3 regions of the Pantoea sp. F_5 genome follow, and region 3 is predicted to be linked to each of the others. Evidence: predicted binding sites of a transcription regulator. Region 3 holds the regulator's gene; each other region holds the start of a gene.
What was found. Region 3 encodes PurR, which represses purine synthesis genes. Its sites were predicted from a motif close to CANGCAAACGTTTGCNTG; they were not measured.
Positions count from the first base shown of each region.

Region 1: a site for PurR is predicted at 2,157-2,174, ahead of serA (phosphoglycerate dehydrogenase). Genes of this name have one in related genera too.
Region 2: a site for PurR is predicted at 1,233-1,250, ahead of rbsD (D-ribose pyranase). Genes of this name have one in related genera too.

Region 1 covers NZ_VWUO01000003.1:247,422-252,827, reverse strand. Annotated here, with positions in the region: gene F3I44_RS05860 (5-formyltetrahydrofolate cyclo-ligase) at 1-170, shown strand, start outside; gene serA (phosphoglycerate dehydrogenase) at 839-2,077, opposite strand; gene rpiA (ribose-5-phosphate isomerase RpiA) at 2,357-3,016, opposite strand; gene F3I44_RS05840 (LysR family transcriptional regulator ArgP) at 3,199-4,104, shown strand; gene F3I44_RS05835 (oxidative stress defense protein) at 4,137-4,859, opposite strand; gene argO (arginine exporter ArgO) at 5,004-5,406, opposite strand, start outside.
Region 2 covers NZ_VWUO01000014.1:3,606-9,011, reverse strand. Annotated here, with positions in the region: gene qseB (quorum sensing response regulator transcription factor QseB) at 1-510, opposite strand, end outside; gene F3I44_RS17435 (YgiW/YdeI family stress tolerance OB fold protein) at 673-1,080, shown strand; gene rbsD (D-ribose pyranase) at 1,263-1,682, shown strand; gene rbsA (ribose ABC transporter ATP-binding protein RbsA) at 1,690-3,198, shown strand; gene rbsC (ribose ABC transporter permease) at 3,195-4,166, shown strand; gene rbsB (ribose ABC transporter substrate-binding protein RbsB) at 4,192-5,067, shown strand; gene rbsK (ribokinase) at 5,130-5,406, shown strand, end outside.
Region 3 covers NZ_VWUO01000002.1:454,307-459,712, reverse strand. Annotated here, with positions in the region: gene F3I44_RS04660 (C40 family peptidase) at 183-980, shown strand; gene F3I44_RS04655 (YnhF family membrane protein) at 1,027-1,116, opposite strand; gene purR (HTH-type transcriptional repressor PurR) at 1,398-2,423, shown strand; gene punR (DNA-binding transcriptional activator PunR) at 2,420-3,325, opposite strand; gene punC (purine nucleoside transporter PunC) at 3,433-4,635, shown strand; gene cfa (cyclopropane fatty acyl phospholipid synthase) at 4,946-5,406, shown strand, end outside.

The sequences.
Region 1 (5,406 bases), on a different contig from region 3:
GGATGGGCGGCGGCTTCTATGACCGCACGCTGCAGAACTGGCGGCAGCACGGTTTTTTGCCCGTCGGTCTGGCACACGATTGTCAGCAGGTGGATAGCCTGCCGGTTGCAGAATGGGATGTGCCGTTGCCAGCGGTGATGACGCCGTCAAAGCTCTGGCAGTGGGAGTAGAATTGTTAAGAAACGTGCGCAGTGAAGCGCCTGAGATGACTGGCAATTCTGTCCTGTCAGCGGTGAGATCGAGCCAGCGCAGGAAACACGGTCAGATTGAAAAGACGCTAAGGCCAGCCCGTGACATGCTCGGCCCGCGCGATTACGCACCTCATCCCTGAGGTGCGCCCATAAACGGGCCAACGCGTGGCGTTGTTCAAAAACGCTCCCGGCGTTTTTAGTACGCACCTCATCCCTGAGGCGCGCCCATAAACGGGCCAACGCGTGGCGTTGTTCAAAAACGCTCCCGGCGTTTTTAGTACGCACCTCATCCCTGAGGTGCGCCCGTAAACGGGCCAACGCGTGGCATTGTTCAAAAACGCTCCCGGCGTTTTTAGTACGCACCTCATCCCTGAGGTGCACCCGTAAACGGGCCAACGCGTGGCGTTGTTCAAAAACGCTCCCGGCGTTTTTAGTACGCACCTCATCCCTGAGGTGCGCCCGTTGCCGGGCCAACGCGTGGCGTTGTTCAAAAACGCTCCCGGCGTTTTTTTCCGGGCGGCGGGACGCTTTCCTCTTCTGATCGTGTTCCCAGCGTATTGAATTAATGTGTTGCGGTCAGATTTATCAGATTCAGGTTTCTCAATAGCCTGTAGCGTCACTAAACGCTACAGGCTGTAAAAATCCCCTTAGTAAAGCAGACGCGCGCGGATAGTACCCGGAATCGCCTTCATCAGCTGCAGCGCGTTCTCTGCCACTTCCGGCTCTGCATCAATGTCGATAACCACATATCCCATAAACGGCGAGGTTTGCAGATACTGCGCGGCGATGTTGATGCCCTGCTCTGCGAAAATCTGGTTGATGGCCGTCAGCACGCCGGGACGGTTTTCATGGATGTGCAGCAGGCGACTGGCGCTGATACCGTGAATCGGCAGAGATACTTCCGGGAAGTTAACAGCCGAGAGAGTCGAGCCGTTATCGGAGTATTTCGCCAGCTTGCCCGCGACTTCAATCCCGATGTTCTCCTGCGCTTCTTCTGTCGATCCGCCAATGTGCGGTGTCAGGATCACGTTGTCGAACTCACTCAATGGAGAGATAAACGGCTCGCTGTTTGTGGCCGGCTCGGTCGGGAAGACGTCGATGGCTGCGCCACCCACATGCTTGCTGGCCAGGGCATCACACAGCGCCGGAATATCCACGACGGTGCCGCGTGAGGCGTTAATCAGCAGCGCACCGGGTTTCATCTGCGCCAGCTGCTCTGCACCAATCATATCCTGCGTAGAGGCGGTTTCCGGCACGTGCAGGCTGACAACGTCGCTCATGTTGAGCAAATCCGCCAGATGGCGTACCTGCGTGGCATTACCCAGCGGCAGCTTGTTTTCAATGTCATAGAAGAAAACATGCATGCCCAGACTTTCTGCCAGCACGCCCAGCTGCATACCGATATGGCCGTAACCGATGATTCCCAGCTTTTTGCCACGCGCTTCAAATGAGCCTTTGGCAATCTTATTCCAGATGCCACGGTGTGCTTTTGCGTTTGCTTCCGGGATGCCACGCAGCATCAGCAGCATCTCACCAATGACCAGCTCCGCCACCGAGCGGGTATTCGAGAAAGGCGCATTGAACACCGGGATACCCCGGCTCGCTGCCGCCTGCAGATCAACCTGGTTAGTGCCGATACAGAAACAGCCCACGGCGACCAGCTTTTCAGCCGCCGCAAAAATCTCTTCAGTAAGCTGGGAGCGGGAACGGATACCAATGAAGTGCGCATCGCGGATCGATGCTTTTAACGCGTCGGAGTCCAGTGCGCCCTTGTGGAATTCGATGTTGGTATAGCCTGCAGCCCGCAGGTTTTCCAGCGCGCTCTGATGGACACCTTCCACCAGCAGGAACTTAATCTTATCTTTTTCCAGTGATACCTTTGCCATTTCCCGATCCTATTCAGCATTCAATGAGGACTACCATAAGCCAGCCTTCTGTCAAAATATCAAAAAAATCGCGTCCGGCAATACAAACGATTGCCCGCCAGCCAGCATGGCAATGGCTGGCAACAGCACATTGCCGGACAAAATCATGAGGTCAGCGATGAAGAGAGAACGAACCTACTGTCGATGACGGTTATGTGACATAAGTCACCAAATTTCACCGACGTGAGAAAAGATGATTTGCAGGCAGAAATAACCGGCGCCTTTACAGCGCCAGACAGATCATTTTTTAATGGTTTTCACGCCATCAGGACCGCCAATCAAGGCGATATCGGCACCGCGTGCGGCAAAAAGGCCAACGGTAACGACGCCAGGTAAGGCATTGATGGTTTTTTCCAGCTCAATCGGATCGAGAATGCGCAGATTATGCACATCGAGGATAATGTTACCGTTATCGGTCACCACGTTCTGACGATACTCAGGTAAGCCGCCCATTTTCACCAGCTGACGTGCCACGTAACTGCGCGCCATCGGAATGACTTCGACCGGCAGCGGGAAACGCCCCAGTACATCGACCTCTTTTGAGGCGTCTGCGATGCAGATAAAGGTCTCGGCCACCGCGGCCACGATCTTTTCACGCGTCAGCGCTGCGCCGCCGCCTTTGATCATTTGCATCTGTGGGTTGATCTCATCCGCGCCATCAACGTAAACCGACAGCAGGTCAATCTCGTTCAGATCAAACACCTGAATGCCCAGGCTTTTCAGTTTCTGGGTAGAGGCGTCGGAGCTGGAGACAGCACCGTCGATCTGATGCCTGACCGTGGCCAGCGCATCAATAAAGTGGGCAGCGGTGGATCCGGTGCCTACACCAACAACGGTGCCCGGCTGCACATAGTCAAGTGCAGCCCAGCCAACGGCTTTTTTCAGTTCATCCTGGGTCATGGTATGTTTAAAACCTGTGCGACAACGAAGTGCGCGTAGTATAAAACAAGGCTTGCTGAAAATGCTCGGCTGTCCGACGTGGATTTATCGCTTTGGAAGCCAGCCCACAAAAAACAAGAGAGCCATCACAGGTGACACTTTTGTGGCATAGTGACGTCCACCCTGAAGGAGAGAGAAGAAGAATGAAACGCCCGGATTATCGAACGCTTCAGGCGCTGGATTCAGTGATCCGCGAACGCGGCTTTGAGCGTGCCGCACAAAAGTTGTGTATCACCCAGTCGGCGGTTTCACAGCGTATCAAGCAGCTGGAGAACCTGTTTGGTCAGCCGCTGCTGGTGCGTACCGTGCCACCGCGTCCGACCGAACAGGGACAAAAACTGCTGGCGTTGCTGCATCAGGTAGAATTGCTGGAAGAGGAGTGGCTGGGCGATGAGAACAGTGGCACCACGCCGCTGCTGCTGTCGCTGGCGGTCAATGCCGATAGTCTGGCGACCTGGCTGCTGCCCGCACTGAAAGATGTACTGGCGGATTCACCTGTGCGTCTGAATCTGCAGGTCGAAGATGAAACCCGCACTCAGGAGCGTCTGCGTCGGGGTGAAGTGGTGGGTGCGGTGAGTATTCAGCCGCAGCCGCTGCCAAGTTGCCTGGTGGATCAGCTCGGTGCGCTCGACTATCTGTTTGTGGCATCACGCGACTTTGCCGATCGCTTCTTTCCAAACGGCGTCACCCGATCTGCTCTGCTGAAAGCGCCTGCGGTAGCGTTTGACCATCTTGATGATATGCATCAGGCCTTCCTGCAGCAGAACTTTGATCTTTCACCGGGCAGCGTGCCCTGTCACATCGTGAACTCCTCTGAAGCCTTTGTGCAGATGGCTCGGCAGGGTTCAACCTGCTGTATGATCCCACATCTTCAGATTGAGCGTGAGCTGGCAAGCGGTGAGTTAATCGATTTGACGCCGGGTCTGTGTCAGCGGCGGATGCTCTACTGGCATCGGTTTGCGCCGGAAAGCCGGTTAATGCGTCGGGTGACCGATGCGCTGATTGCGCATGGACATCGGGTGCTGCGGCAGGATGACGTGGCAGCCTGAAAACAAAAACGGGGCATCAGCCCCGTTTTGCATTATGGCGTGTTGGGCTTGAGCTCAAACACCACATCGACCTGATCGTCAAAGTTAATGCTCTGCTGATCGTAGGTTTCCTGCGCCGAAGTATCTGCCGCAGCCGCCGCTTTATACATGCGGTTCATTGGCATCGGCTGATAGTTGGCAACCTGATAACGAATGCTGTAGATGGATCCCAGCTTCGCGTTGAAACCTTCAGCCAGCTGTGATGCCTGCTGAGTCGCGTTTTTAATCGCGGCTTTACGCGCCTGCTCTTTGTAGCTTTCCGGGTTTGCCACGCCTAACTCGACGCTGCGCACCTCATTCAGACCGGACTTCAGCGCCCCGTCCAGCAGATCGTTCAGCTTGTCCAGCTGACGCAGGGTGACCTGCACCTGACGCACCGCGCGGTAGCCTTTCAGTACCGATTTACCCTCTTTGGTGTAATCGTACTCAGGCTGTGTGCTCAGGTTAGCTGCATCGATATCTTTCTTCTCAATGCCGTTTTTTTGCAGAAAATCGAAATATTGCGCAACCCGGCTATCCGCCTGCTTTTTCGCATCTGCGGCATCTTTTGACGAGACGTTCACCACGATAGAGAGGGTGGCGATATCGGGACGGGCATCGACCGTTGCCTTGCCAGAGGTCACCACGTGCGGTCCGTTTGGTAACTCATCAGCGTATACGCCAGGCAATGCCCCGGCGCTCATGATTGCGGCCAGAGCCAATGCTTTCAGTTTCATGAAAGTCCTCCTTGAAAAGGTCACTATGACGGCTTCTAACCGGCGAAGCCCAACAGCGCATCGGTATGCGCCATGCTTTGAGTGGTCATTATGGCAAAAGTTCGCCCGCGGCGCGGCAATTACCGGCGCGGATCGCAGCCGTGATCAAAAACCGGCCATGCCCTGGCGTGCCAGTTGCAGGGCGATAAACCACATTACCGCGCCTACCAGCAGGTTAATGATGCGCTGAGCTTTCGCGGTACGCAGGCGTGGTGAGAGCCACGCGGCCAACAGAGCCAGGCCGAAGAACCACAGGATTGACGCACTGATGGTGCCCAGCGCGAACCACTGACGCGCCGTGGTGGTCGGCAACTGACCGCCAAGACTGCCCAGCACCACAAAGGTGTCGAGGTAGACGTGCGGATTGAGCCAGGTCACCGCCAGCAGCGTCGCGATGATGCGTCCCCTGCTCTGCTTTAACGACGCACCATCTGTCAGATCGGCCTCACCGCGAAAAGCACTGCGCAACGCGCCCCAGCCATACCACAGCAGAAAAGCCACGCCCGCC
Region 2 (5,406 bases), on a different contig from region 3:
CGTCAGCACCCGGCCCGGGTTGCGCATAAAGAGTTCCAGCAGTGCCAGTTCACGGCTTTTTAACTCAATCCTTTCGCCATCGCGCATGACACTATGGCTACCGGGGATCAGCACCACGTTACCGTGACGGAGTTCGGGCTGCAGCTGACCATGACGGCGGCGGATCAGTGCCTGTAAGCGCGCGGCCACTTCGGTTAAGGCAAAGGGTTTACACAGATAGTCATCGGCTCCCATCTGCAGGCCTTCAACCCGCTGATCGAGCGCATCGCGGGCAGTCAGTATCAGTACCGGCACATCATTTCCCTGCTGCCGCCACTGCCGCAGGATATCGAGTCCATCCCGCTCAGGCAGAGTAAGGTCCAGAATCACCGCATCCCAGGGCGCGGCCTCCAGCGCGTTACAGCCCGACTCACCAGAGGTAAACCAGTCAATGCTGAAGCCCAGTTTACTCAGTCCTGCTTTGATACCGTCGCCAATTAAGCGATCGTCTTCAATCAGTAAAATACGCATCACGTCTCCCTGTTCCGATAGCGCTTTATACGAAGCAACTTCCTCACTGTACAGCTGATTTCGGCGAAAATGGCTTATTTTTACCGCTTAAGAAGCTGTTAAGAACTCTGTGGTTAACTGGACATATTCAAACCGAAAAGACCACTGAGAAAGGGGTACACCATGAAAAAGCACGCTGCAATTCTGGCCGTCGTTATGCTGGCTTCCGCCCCGGTTTTCGCTGCACAACAGGGCGGATTTGTTGATCCCAGTGCGCCAGCCTCACAGACGCAGTCAGCATCCGGTCAGGGCGGCTTCAGTGCCGGTAACACCAGTGTGGTGACCGTGAAGCAGGCTGAAGAGATGAAAGATGACAGCTGGATCACCGTACGCGGCAAGCTGGAAAAACAGATTGGCAATGAAGATTATCTGTTCCGCGATCAGACCGGCACCATGAAGGTCGAAATCGACCACAAGCACTGGAATGGCCAGACGATCACGCCCAAAGATAACGTTGAGCTGACGGGTGAACTGGATAAAGATTTCAACAGCATTGAGATGGACGTTAAGCAGGTCAAGAAACTGCCTTAACCTTCTTCTACAGGGCCGCATTCGCGGCCCTTTTTTCGTCTCCTTCCCCGCCTTAATGCAAATTTTTCCCCACGTAAGCGAAACGTTTCGATAGCGATCACAGATTTCTGTTTTGCCAGTTGAGTTGATGGCGGCTTTTCATACACTCCAGACAGCGAAACGTTTCGCTGTGGAGTGAAAAGATGAAAAAAGGTCGCCTGTTAAACGCTGAACTCTCTCATGTGATTGCCCGCCTGGGACACACGGATACGCTGACGATTGCCGATGCAGGCTTGCCGATTCCGGCAGGACCGCAGCGCATCGACTTAGCGCTCACGCCGGGTACGCCCGATTTTATGCAGGTGGTGAATGCTGTCGCACTGGAGATGCAGGTAGAGCGCGCCCTGATCGCGGAGGAGATTAAGCAGCATAATCCGCAACTTCATAGCGCGCTTGTCGCCATGCTCGAAGCCTTGCAACAGCACCAGGGAAATAGCATCACCATCAGCTACACCAGTCATGAACAGTTCAAACAACACACGCAGCGTAGTCAGGCGGTCATTCGCAGCGGAGAGTGTTCTCCGTTTGCGAATGTCATCCTCAGCGCCGGTGTGACCTTCTGAGGCCGCTATGCAACCTTTACTGCAACTCGACGGCATTGAAAAATCCTTTCCGGGCGTGAAAGCCCTTAAGGGTGCGTCGCTGAATGTTCGTGCAGGACGCGTGATGGCGCTGGTGGGCGAGAACGGTGCCGGCAAGTCCACCATGATGAAAGTACTGACCGGGATCTATCAATATGATGCCGGTACGCTGCGCTGGCTCGGTGAAGAGACCCGGTTCAGTGGACCGAAAGCGTCTCAGGAAGCGGGTATTGGCATTATCCATCAGGAGCTGAACCTGATCCCTCAGTTAACTGTGGCGGAGAATATTTTTCTCGGTCGCGAATATGTGGGGCGTTTTGGCCGTATCCAGTGGCCGCGTATGTATGCCGAAGCCGATGCACTGCTCAAAAGGCTCAATCTGCGCTTCAACAGCCACAAGCTGGTGGGCGATTTGTCGATTGGCGATCAGCAGATGGTCGAAATCGCCAAAGTGCTGAGCTTTGAGTCGCAGGTCATCATCATGGATGAGCCGACCGATGCGCTGACGGATACCGAAACGCTGTCGCTGTTCCGGGTCATCAACGAACTGAAGGCGCAGGGCTGCGGCATCGTCTATATCTCGCACCGCATGAAAGAGATCTTTGAGATCTGCGATGACGTTACGGTGTTCCGCGACGGTCAGTTTATTGCTGAACGTCCGGTCAGCGCGCTGACCGAAGAGAGCCTGATCGAGATGATGGTCGGGCGCAAACTGGAAGATCAATATCCCCGTCTGGATCAGGCACCCGGCGACGTGCGGCTGAAAGTGGAAAACGTCAGCGGACCGGGCGTCGAAAACATCAGCTTCAGCCTGCGCAAAGGTGAAATCCTGGGCATTTCGGGCCTGATGGGCGCGGGCCGTACCGAACTGATGAAGGTGCTTTACGGCGCGTTGCCGCGCCATGAAGGCAAACTGTGGCTCAGCGGCCGCGAAGTAGTGACGCGTTCGCCACAGGATGGGCTGGCTAACGGCATCGTCTATATCTCAGAGGATCGTAAGCGCGACGGCCTGGTGCTGGGCATGTCGGTAAAAGAGAACATGTCGCTGACGGCGTTACGTTATTTCAGTCGCGGCAGCGGGTCACTGAAGCACGCGGCAGAGCAGCTGGCGGTCGGCGATTTTATCCGGCTGTTCAATGTGAAAACGCCCTCAATGGAGCAGCCGATTGGCCTGCTTTCAGGCGGCAACCAGCAGAAAGTGGCGATTGCCCGCGGACTGATGACCCGGCCCAACGTACTGATTCTGGACGAACCGACCCGCGGTGTGGATGTCGGCGCGAAGAAAGAGATCTATCAACTGATTAACCAGTTCAAGGCCGAAGGGCTGAGCATCATCCTCGTTTCCTCGGAAATGCCGGAAGTGCTGGGCATGAGCGACCGGATTCTGGTGATGCATGAAGGCCGTATCAGCGGCGAATTTACCCGGGAAGACGCCACTCAGGAAAGCCTGATGGCAGCCGCCGTAGGCAAGCAACACAGCGAGGATTTAGTGGTATGACGACCCAAACTTTACCGGCCAGCCGTCGCTGGTTTAGCAAAAGCTGGCTGCTGGAACAGAAGTCGCTGATTGCACTGCTGGTGCTGATCGCCGTAGTGGCCAGCCAGAGTCCGAACTTCTTTACCGTGGCGAACCTGTTCAACATTCTGCAGCAGACCTCGGTCAACGCCATCATGGCGGTCGGGATGACGCTGGTGATCCTGACTTCCGGTATCGACCTCTCTGTGGGATCGCTGCTGGCCCTGACCGGTGCGGTCGGTGCATCGCTGGTGGGCATGGAAGTCAATGCTCTGGTTGCGGTGGCGGCTTCGCTGGCGCTGGGTGCGGCAATCGGTGCCCTGACCGGCACCATTGTGGCGCGCGGTAAGGTGCAGGCGTTTATCGCCACGCTGGTCATGATGCTGCTGCTGCGTGGTGTCACCATGGTCTACACCGACGGCAGCCCGATTAATACCGGTTTCAGTGCCAACGCCGATCTGCTGGGCTGGTTTGGTATTGGTCGCCCGCTGGGTATCCCCGCGCCGGTCTGGCTGATGGCGCTGGTCTTTATCGCCGCCTGGTACATGCTGCAGCACACGCGTCTGGGTCGCTATATCTATGCGCTGGGCGGTAACGAAGCGGCAACGCGTCTCTCTGGCATCAATGTGAATCGCGTCAAAATCATCGTCTATTCACTGAGCGGCATGCTGGCGGCACTGGCGGGCACCATTGAAGTCGCGCGTCTCTCTTCGGCACAGCCGACAGCGGGTACCGGCTATGAGCTGGATGCGATTGCTGCGGTCGTGTTAGGCGGAACCAGTCTGGCTGGTGGTAAAGGCCGTATTTTCGGCACCCTGATTGGCGCGCTGATCCTCGGCTTCCTGAACAACGGCCTGAACCTGATGGGCGTCTCTTCGTACTACCAGATGATCGTTAAAGCGGTAGTCATCCTGCTGGCGGTGCTGGTGGATAATAAAAGCAGTAAATAACTCTGACCTTACACAGGATAATAAGATGAAAAAGTTAACCGCACTGGCCCTGATCCTCGGCGCAACGCTCAGTACCAGCGCCATGGCAAAAGATACCATCGCGCTGGTGGTTTCAACTCTGAACAATCCGTTCTTTGTTTCTCTGAAAGAGGGCGCTCAGAAAGAAGCGGACAAACTGGGCTACAACCTGGTGGTACTGGATTCACAGAACAATCCGGCAAAAGAACTGGCGAACGTGCAGGATTTGACGGTTCGCGGCACTAAGCTGCTTCTGATTAACCCGACTGACTCTGATGCGGTGGGCAACGCAGTGAAGATGGCTAACCAGGCGAACATTCCTGTCATCACGCTGGATCGTGTTGCGGCACAGGGCACGGTTGTCAGCCACGTTGCTTCCGATAACCGTTTCGGCGGTAAAATGGCCGGTGACTTCATCGCCAAAAAAGTTGGCGAGAATGCCAAAATTATTGAGCTGCAGGGCATTGCCGGCACCTCTGCTGCCCGCGAACGTGGCGAGGGCTTCAAACAGGCCGCTGATGCGCATAAATTCCAGATCCTCGCCAGCCAGCCTGCTGACTTTGACCGTACCAAAGGTCTGAACGTCATGCAGAACCTGCTGCAGGCACACCCGGATGTTCAGGCGGTATTCGCTCAGAACGACGAAATGGCGCTGGGTGCGCTGCGTGCGCTGCAGACCGCCGGAAAAACGGGTGTGATCGTGGTGGGTTTTGACGGCACTGCTGATGGCGTGAAAGCTGTAGAAGCTGGCAAACTGTCTGCGACCGTGGCACAGATGCCAGACAAAATTGGCATGATCGGCGTGGACACCGCTGATAAAGTGCTGAAGGGTGAAAAAGTGAAGGCGATCAATCCGGTCGACCTGAAGCTGGTCACTCAATAACTCAAAGAAAAGCAGGGCACCGCGCCACCCTCCCGGTGGCGCACTTATTCCGGACTCCCCTAATGAGCAAAAACGCAAAACTGGCCGTTCTTGGCAGCATTAACGCTGACCACATCCTTAATCTGGCGCACTTCCCTCGTCCCGGTGAAACGGTGATCGGGCAGAATTATCAGGTTGCGTTTGGCGGTAAAGGCGCGAATCAGGCAGTCGCCGCGGGGCGTGCGGGTGCCGATATTGCCTTTATTGGCTGTGTGGGCGCGGATGACATTGGCGAACGTATTCGTGAGCAGCTCACACAGGACAATATTGATACAACGCCTGTAGAAGTGGTTGAGGGCG
Region 3 (5,406 bases):
ATAAGACGCTGAAAATGTTCATTTTCAGCGCGATTGCGTAGATTGCAAAGATTAATATTAAAAGGCATTACAGTTTTTAAAAGAACTGAACTAGAATGGCCTGGGCACTGATCCTGGATCAGATTAATCTCAACTTTGTCGCGGTGCGTAGTGGCCCTGACAACTTAACTAATCAACGGACTATGCGTTTAATCATTACGCTTTTCATGCTGGCCTTTGCGCAACTGTTTTTCAACGTCGCTGCTGCTTCCCCGCACGCGCCGGTGAACGTGAGTACGCATAAAGCAGAAAAAAAGAGCGCGCGCGACGATGAGCGCCGCAAGCGTCGCCAGGTAAAAACGGTGACCAAAAAAACTCGCCTCAGCCCTGTTCAAAAACTTAAAACGAAAAAACAGAAAAAAGTCGAACTCACTGCTCAACAGACGCCAGCTAAGAAGACCTCGCTTAAAACCGCCCGTATCAGCAAAAATAAAGAAAAAAAACGCTATGGTCATCAGCGCCTGCTGAAAACCGCTGAGGTCACCACCAGCGAACCTGGCACGATTAAAATGAGCAAATCTCACCGTCAGCGCTACCAGAAAGCGCGCGAAACCGCGATGACTAAGCTGATGGGACAGCTGGGTAAACCTTATCTGTGGGGCGGCACCTCACCACATACTGGTTTCGATTGCAGCGGTCTGGTCTGGTATGCCTATAAAGATCTGGTGAAGTTCAAGATCCCGCGTACCGCTAACGAGATGTATCACCTGCGTGACGCTGCGCCAATCAAGCGTGAATCGCTGGAGAAAGGCGATCTGGTCTTCTTCCGCATTAACGGCCGCGGTACTGCGGATCACGTCGGCGTTTACCTGGGCAATGGCAAGTTTATTCAGTCGCCACGTACCGGCAAAGATATTCAGATCAGTGCATTAGGGGAAGACTACTGGCAGCGCCACTATATTGGTGCGCGTCGTGTGATGACGCCGAAAAACATTCGCTGATCAGCACTACAGTTCGAAAAAAGCCGGGATAATCCCGGCTTTTTTATTAGTGCAGAATGGCAGTAAAACTAAAGGCCACAATCATCAGCAGACAGCCGACAGTAGTCATCAAAGCCAGTTTCAAATCAGTACTCATTACCTGCTCCTTAGTCACACACTTTGTAGGGATATGGCATTTTCCCACATGACCTGGTAAAAATCTCGTTTTATCCGTTCAGCCTTGTTAGAATCCCGCCTTTGTTGCGCAACGCGCGCAACCCTGATTCCGTTTGCGCATCTTTTCAGGCGTTTTTTCTCCGCCAGCAGCCTGTTTACCGGCCAGAAAAACCGTATTTTTGCGGAAAATTCCCTGAGAAGACGCAAACGTTTAACATTACGCTTATCATAGAGTTAGGTAAGCAATGGAGTCCGATTTTCATGGCAACAATTAAAGATGTGGCGAAACGCGCTGGCGTCTCAACGACCACCGTTTCGCACGTCATCAATAAAACCCGCTTTGTCGCTGAAGAGACGCGCGAGGCGGTCTGGCAGGCAATTAAAGAATTGCACTACTCGCCGAGCGCTGTCGCGCGCAGCCTGAAAGTAAACCACACCAGGACGCTGGGTCTGCTTGCCACGTCCAGCGAAGCGCCCTATTTCGCTGAAATTATTGAGGCGGTTGAAAATCACTGTTTTGATAAAGGTTATACGCTGATTCTGGGGAATGCGCATAACGACCTGCAAAAACAGCGCGCCTACCTCAGCATGATGGCGCAGAAGCGCGTCGATGGCCTGCTGGTGATGTGCTCTGAGTATCCGGACGATCTGCTGCAGATGCTGGAAGAGAACCGCAATATCCCGATGGTGGTGATGGACTGGGGCGAATCGCGCGCAGACTTCACCGACACGGTCCTGGATAATGCTTTCCAGGGTGGCTATCTGGCGGGACGCTATCTGATTGAACGTGGACACCGTGATATTGGTGCGATTCCCGGTCAGATGGAGCGTAACACCGGCGGCGGACGTCATGCCGGCTTCCTGAAGGCGCTGGAAGAAGCGGGTATTCAGCCACGCGCGGAGTGGATTGTGCAGGGTGACTTTGAGCCGGAGTCGGGCTATCAGGCGATGCAGCAGATCCTGTCGCAAAAGCAGCGCCCGACCGCCGTGTTCTGCGGCGGCGACATCATGGCGATGGGGGCCATTTGCGCCGCCGACGAAATGGGTCTGCGCGTGCCGCAGGATATTTCGGTTATCGGTTATGATAATGTGCGCAACGCACGCTATTTCGCCCCTGCCCTGACCACGGTGCATCAGCCTAAAGCCCAGTTGGGTGAGAAGGCGCTGGATATGCTGCTCGACCGCATTACCAGTAAGCGCGAAGTGTCACAAACGATTGAGGTCCATCCGACGTTGATTGAGCGGCGTTCAGTAGCTGATGGTCCGTTCCGCGACTATCGCCGCTAATCCTCGCTTAACCACTCCTGATTAAGCGTTCGCGCATCACCCAGATAGCTGAGCAACCAGCCTGTCGCCGGTGATGCGCGATCCTCTGCCCAGCTAACGCAACAGGGACTGTCCGGAAATGCCACCGGCAGCGTCAGCTCCACCAGCTCGCCAGTGTCGAGCAGTGGCCTTGCCAGATGACCCGGCACCATCGCCACGCACAAGCCCGCCTGCACGCACTCCAGTCCGGTTTGCCACTCCGGCACCACCAGCCTGCGCTGGTTATCCAGCGTCCATGTCATTCGACGCGGTAGTGCGCGTGATGTATCTTCCAGTACCAGGGACGGCCAGCTACGCAGCGTGTCGTCATCTATCTTGCTCGCCTGCGTCAGAGGATGATCGGGCGCGACCACGCAGCGCCAGTTGAGCGTACCCATATCACGAAACGCAAACCGTCCCCCCACCGGAATCGCCTGCGTGGCACCAATTGCGACTTCCACCCGGCCATCGGCCAGTGCATCCCAGACACCGTTAAACACTTCGTAGCTGATGATCAGTTCCATATCGGGGAAGTGGCGATAGAAATCTTTGGCCAGCTGTCGGGTACGCTGAGGTTTGGCAATACGGTCAACAGCAATGCTGAGCTGCCCGCGCCAGCCGTTGGCCAGCTGCTGACACTGCCGCCGTGTGGCAAGCATTTTTTTGATGACGCTGCGCCCTTCCCGGACAAAATGCTCCCCTGCAGGCGTCAGCACCACTTCACGATGCTGGCGTTCGAACAGCGGCACCGCCAGCCAGTTCTCCAGCTGACGCACTGTATAGCTGATGGCAGAAGGTACCCGATGCAGCTCCTGCGCGGCTGCGCTGAAGCTGCCTCCGCGGGCAACCGCGTCAACGACCTCTAATGCATATTCTGACCACATAATCTGCCTTCAAAAATTTTAACAGCAACCGGCAAATATTACCGTTTCACAGCGGCAAACGCACCTTTTACACTCTGCCGCGTTTATCCTGCAAAAATGAGAATGAGATGCTGTCGAATAAAGGATTTATGCCCTATCTTGCCCTGCTGAGCATGCTCGGCTTTTTAGCCACTGACATGTATCTGCCCGCCTTTGGTGCGATGCAGCAAACATTTAACACCTCGCCTGGTCTGATCAGCGCCAGTATGAGTCTGTTCCTGGCGGGCTTCGCCGTAGGTCAGCTCTTCTGGGGACCGCTTTCCGATCGCATCGGCCGTAAACCCGTACTGCTGGCCGGACTGGCCATGTTTGGCGTCGGCTGTGCGGGCATGTTGTGGGTGAATGATATTGCTCTGATGCTGACGCTGCGCTTTGTGCAGGCGATAGGCGTCTGTGCTGCGGCCGTGAGCTGGCAGGCGCTGGTAGTGGATCGCTACCCCGCCGCGCGCGCCAACAAAGTCTTTGCAACGATTATGCCGCTGGTTGCGCTCTCCCCGGCGCTGGCCCCGTTGCTGGGTGCCTGGCTGATCGGCCATTTCCACTGGCGTTCGATTTTCCTGGTGCTGACGCTGATTGCGGTGGCGTTGATTCTGACCACGCTGCGTTTGCCCACAGTACGCCCGGAAGCACGTGAAAAAGGAGCACAGCCCGGCTTCCTCACTCTGTTGAAATCCCGGGTCTACAGCGGCAACGTGCTGATCTACTCCGCCTGTTCTGCCAGTTTTTTTGCCTGGCTGACCGGCTCGCCGTTCATTCTGGCGGATCTGGGCCTTTCGCCCGCCGATATCGGCCTGAGTTATGTGCCCCAGACGCTCGCCTTTTTGATTGGCGGATTCGGCTGTCGCGCCATGCTCAACCGCTTTCATGGCGCTCAGCTGTTACCGTGGCTGCTGGGCATTTACAGCCTGAGCATTCTGGCGCTGTTTGCCGTAGCACTGTCAGGCAACAGCATGCTGGTGAGCCTGATGGTGCCGTTCTGTGGGATGGCGCTGGCTAACGGCGCAATTTATCCGATTGTGGTTTCCAGTGCGCTGACGCCCTTCCCGCACGCCACCGGTAAAGCAGCCGCATTGCAGAACACCTTACAACTCGGACTCTGCTTTGCTGCAAGCCTGGCAGTCTCTGCCGGATTAACCCAGGCGCTGTTTACCACTACGCTGATAATGACGGTAACGATTCTGCTGGCGCTACTCGGTTACGCTCTGCAGCGTACCGCAAGCGCACAAACTGTTGTTGCCTCTCCGCAACCTGCCTGCCAGGATAATCACTGATACACTGACTTTTTCGTTAGCCTCCTAACAATAAGTCATTGAATATTGACCCGCGTGAGCATATACTCATTCGGGTCAACAAATCTGTAATAAATCAACAATATAATAACGTAATAATCTGATTGGTACCCTGTTGCCGGGACGGTATTTGCGCGCGTTATTCTTACCCTGACCGACCTGCTGCAGGCTATTGCAGTCCTCTGTATCACACAGTCAACCGTTGTGCGGAGTCATCCGTACCGTTTCTCAATGCCTGACGAAATTGACTACTCTTTGTTCAGGTTCAGATTGGACAGGTGGTGGAAAAGCTATGAGTTCATCTTATGCAGAAGCAGTGAGTCCTGAAGAAAACCATTGGTATCGCATCGTCCACGAAATGCTGGAAAAAGCGGATATTGAAATTAATGGTTCACGTCCCTGGGATATTCATATTAATCATCCCGGCTTTTTTAAGCGTGTTCTACAGGAAGGATCGCTTGGGCTCGGCGAGAGCTATATGGATGGGTGGTGGGAGTGCGACCGGCTGGATATTTTCTTCCATCAGGTGCTTAAACATAAACTCGATCAGCAACTCCCGCATCACTTTAAAGATACGCTGCGCATCGCCGCTGCCCGCTTAACCAATCTGCAGTCGAAAAAGCGGGCCTGGATTGTCGGTAAAGAGCATTACGACCTGGGTAACGATCTCTTTTCACGGATGCTTGACCCCTATATGCAATATTCCTGTGGCTACTGGAAAGAGGCCACGACCCTGGCAACAGCGCAGGAAGC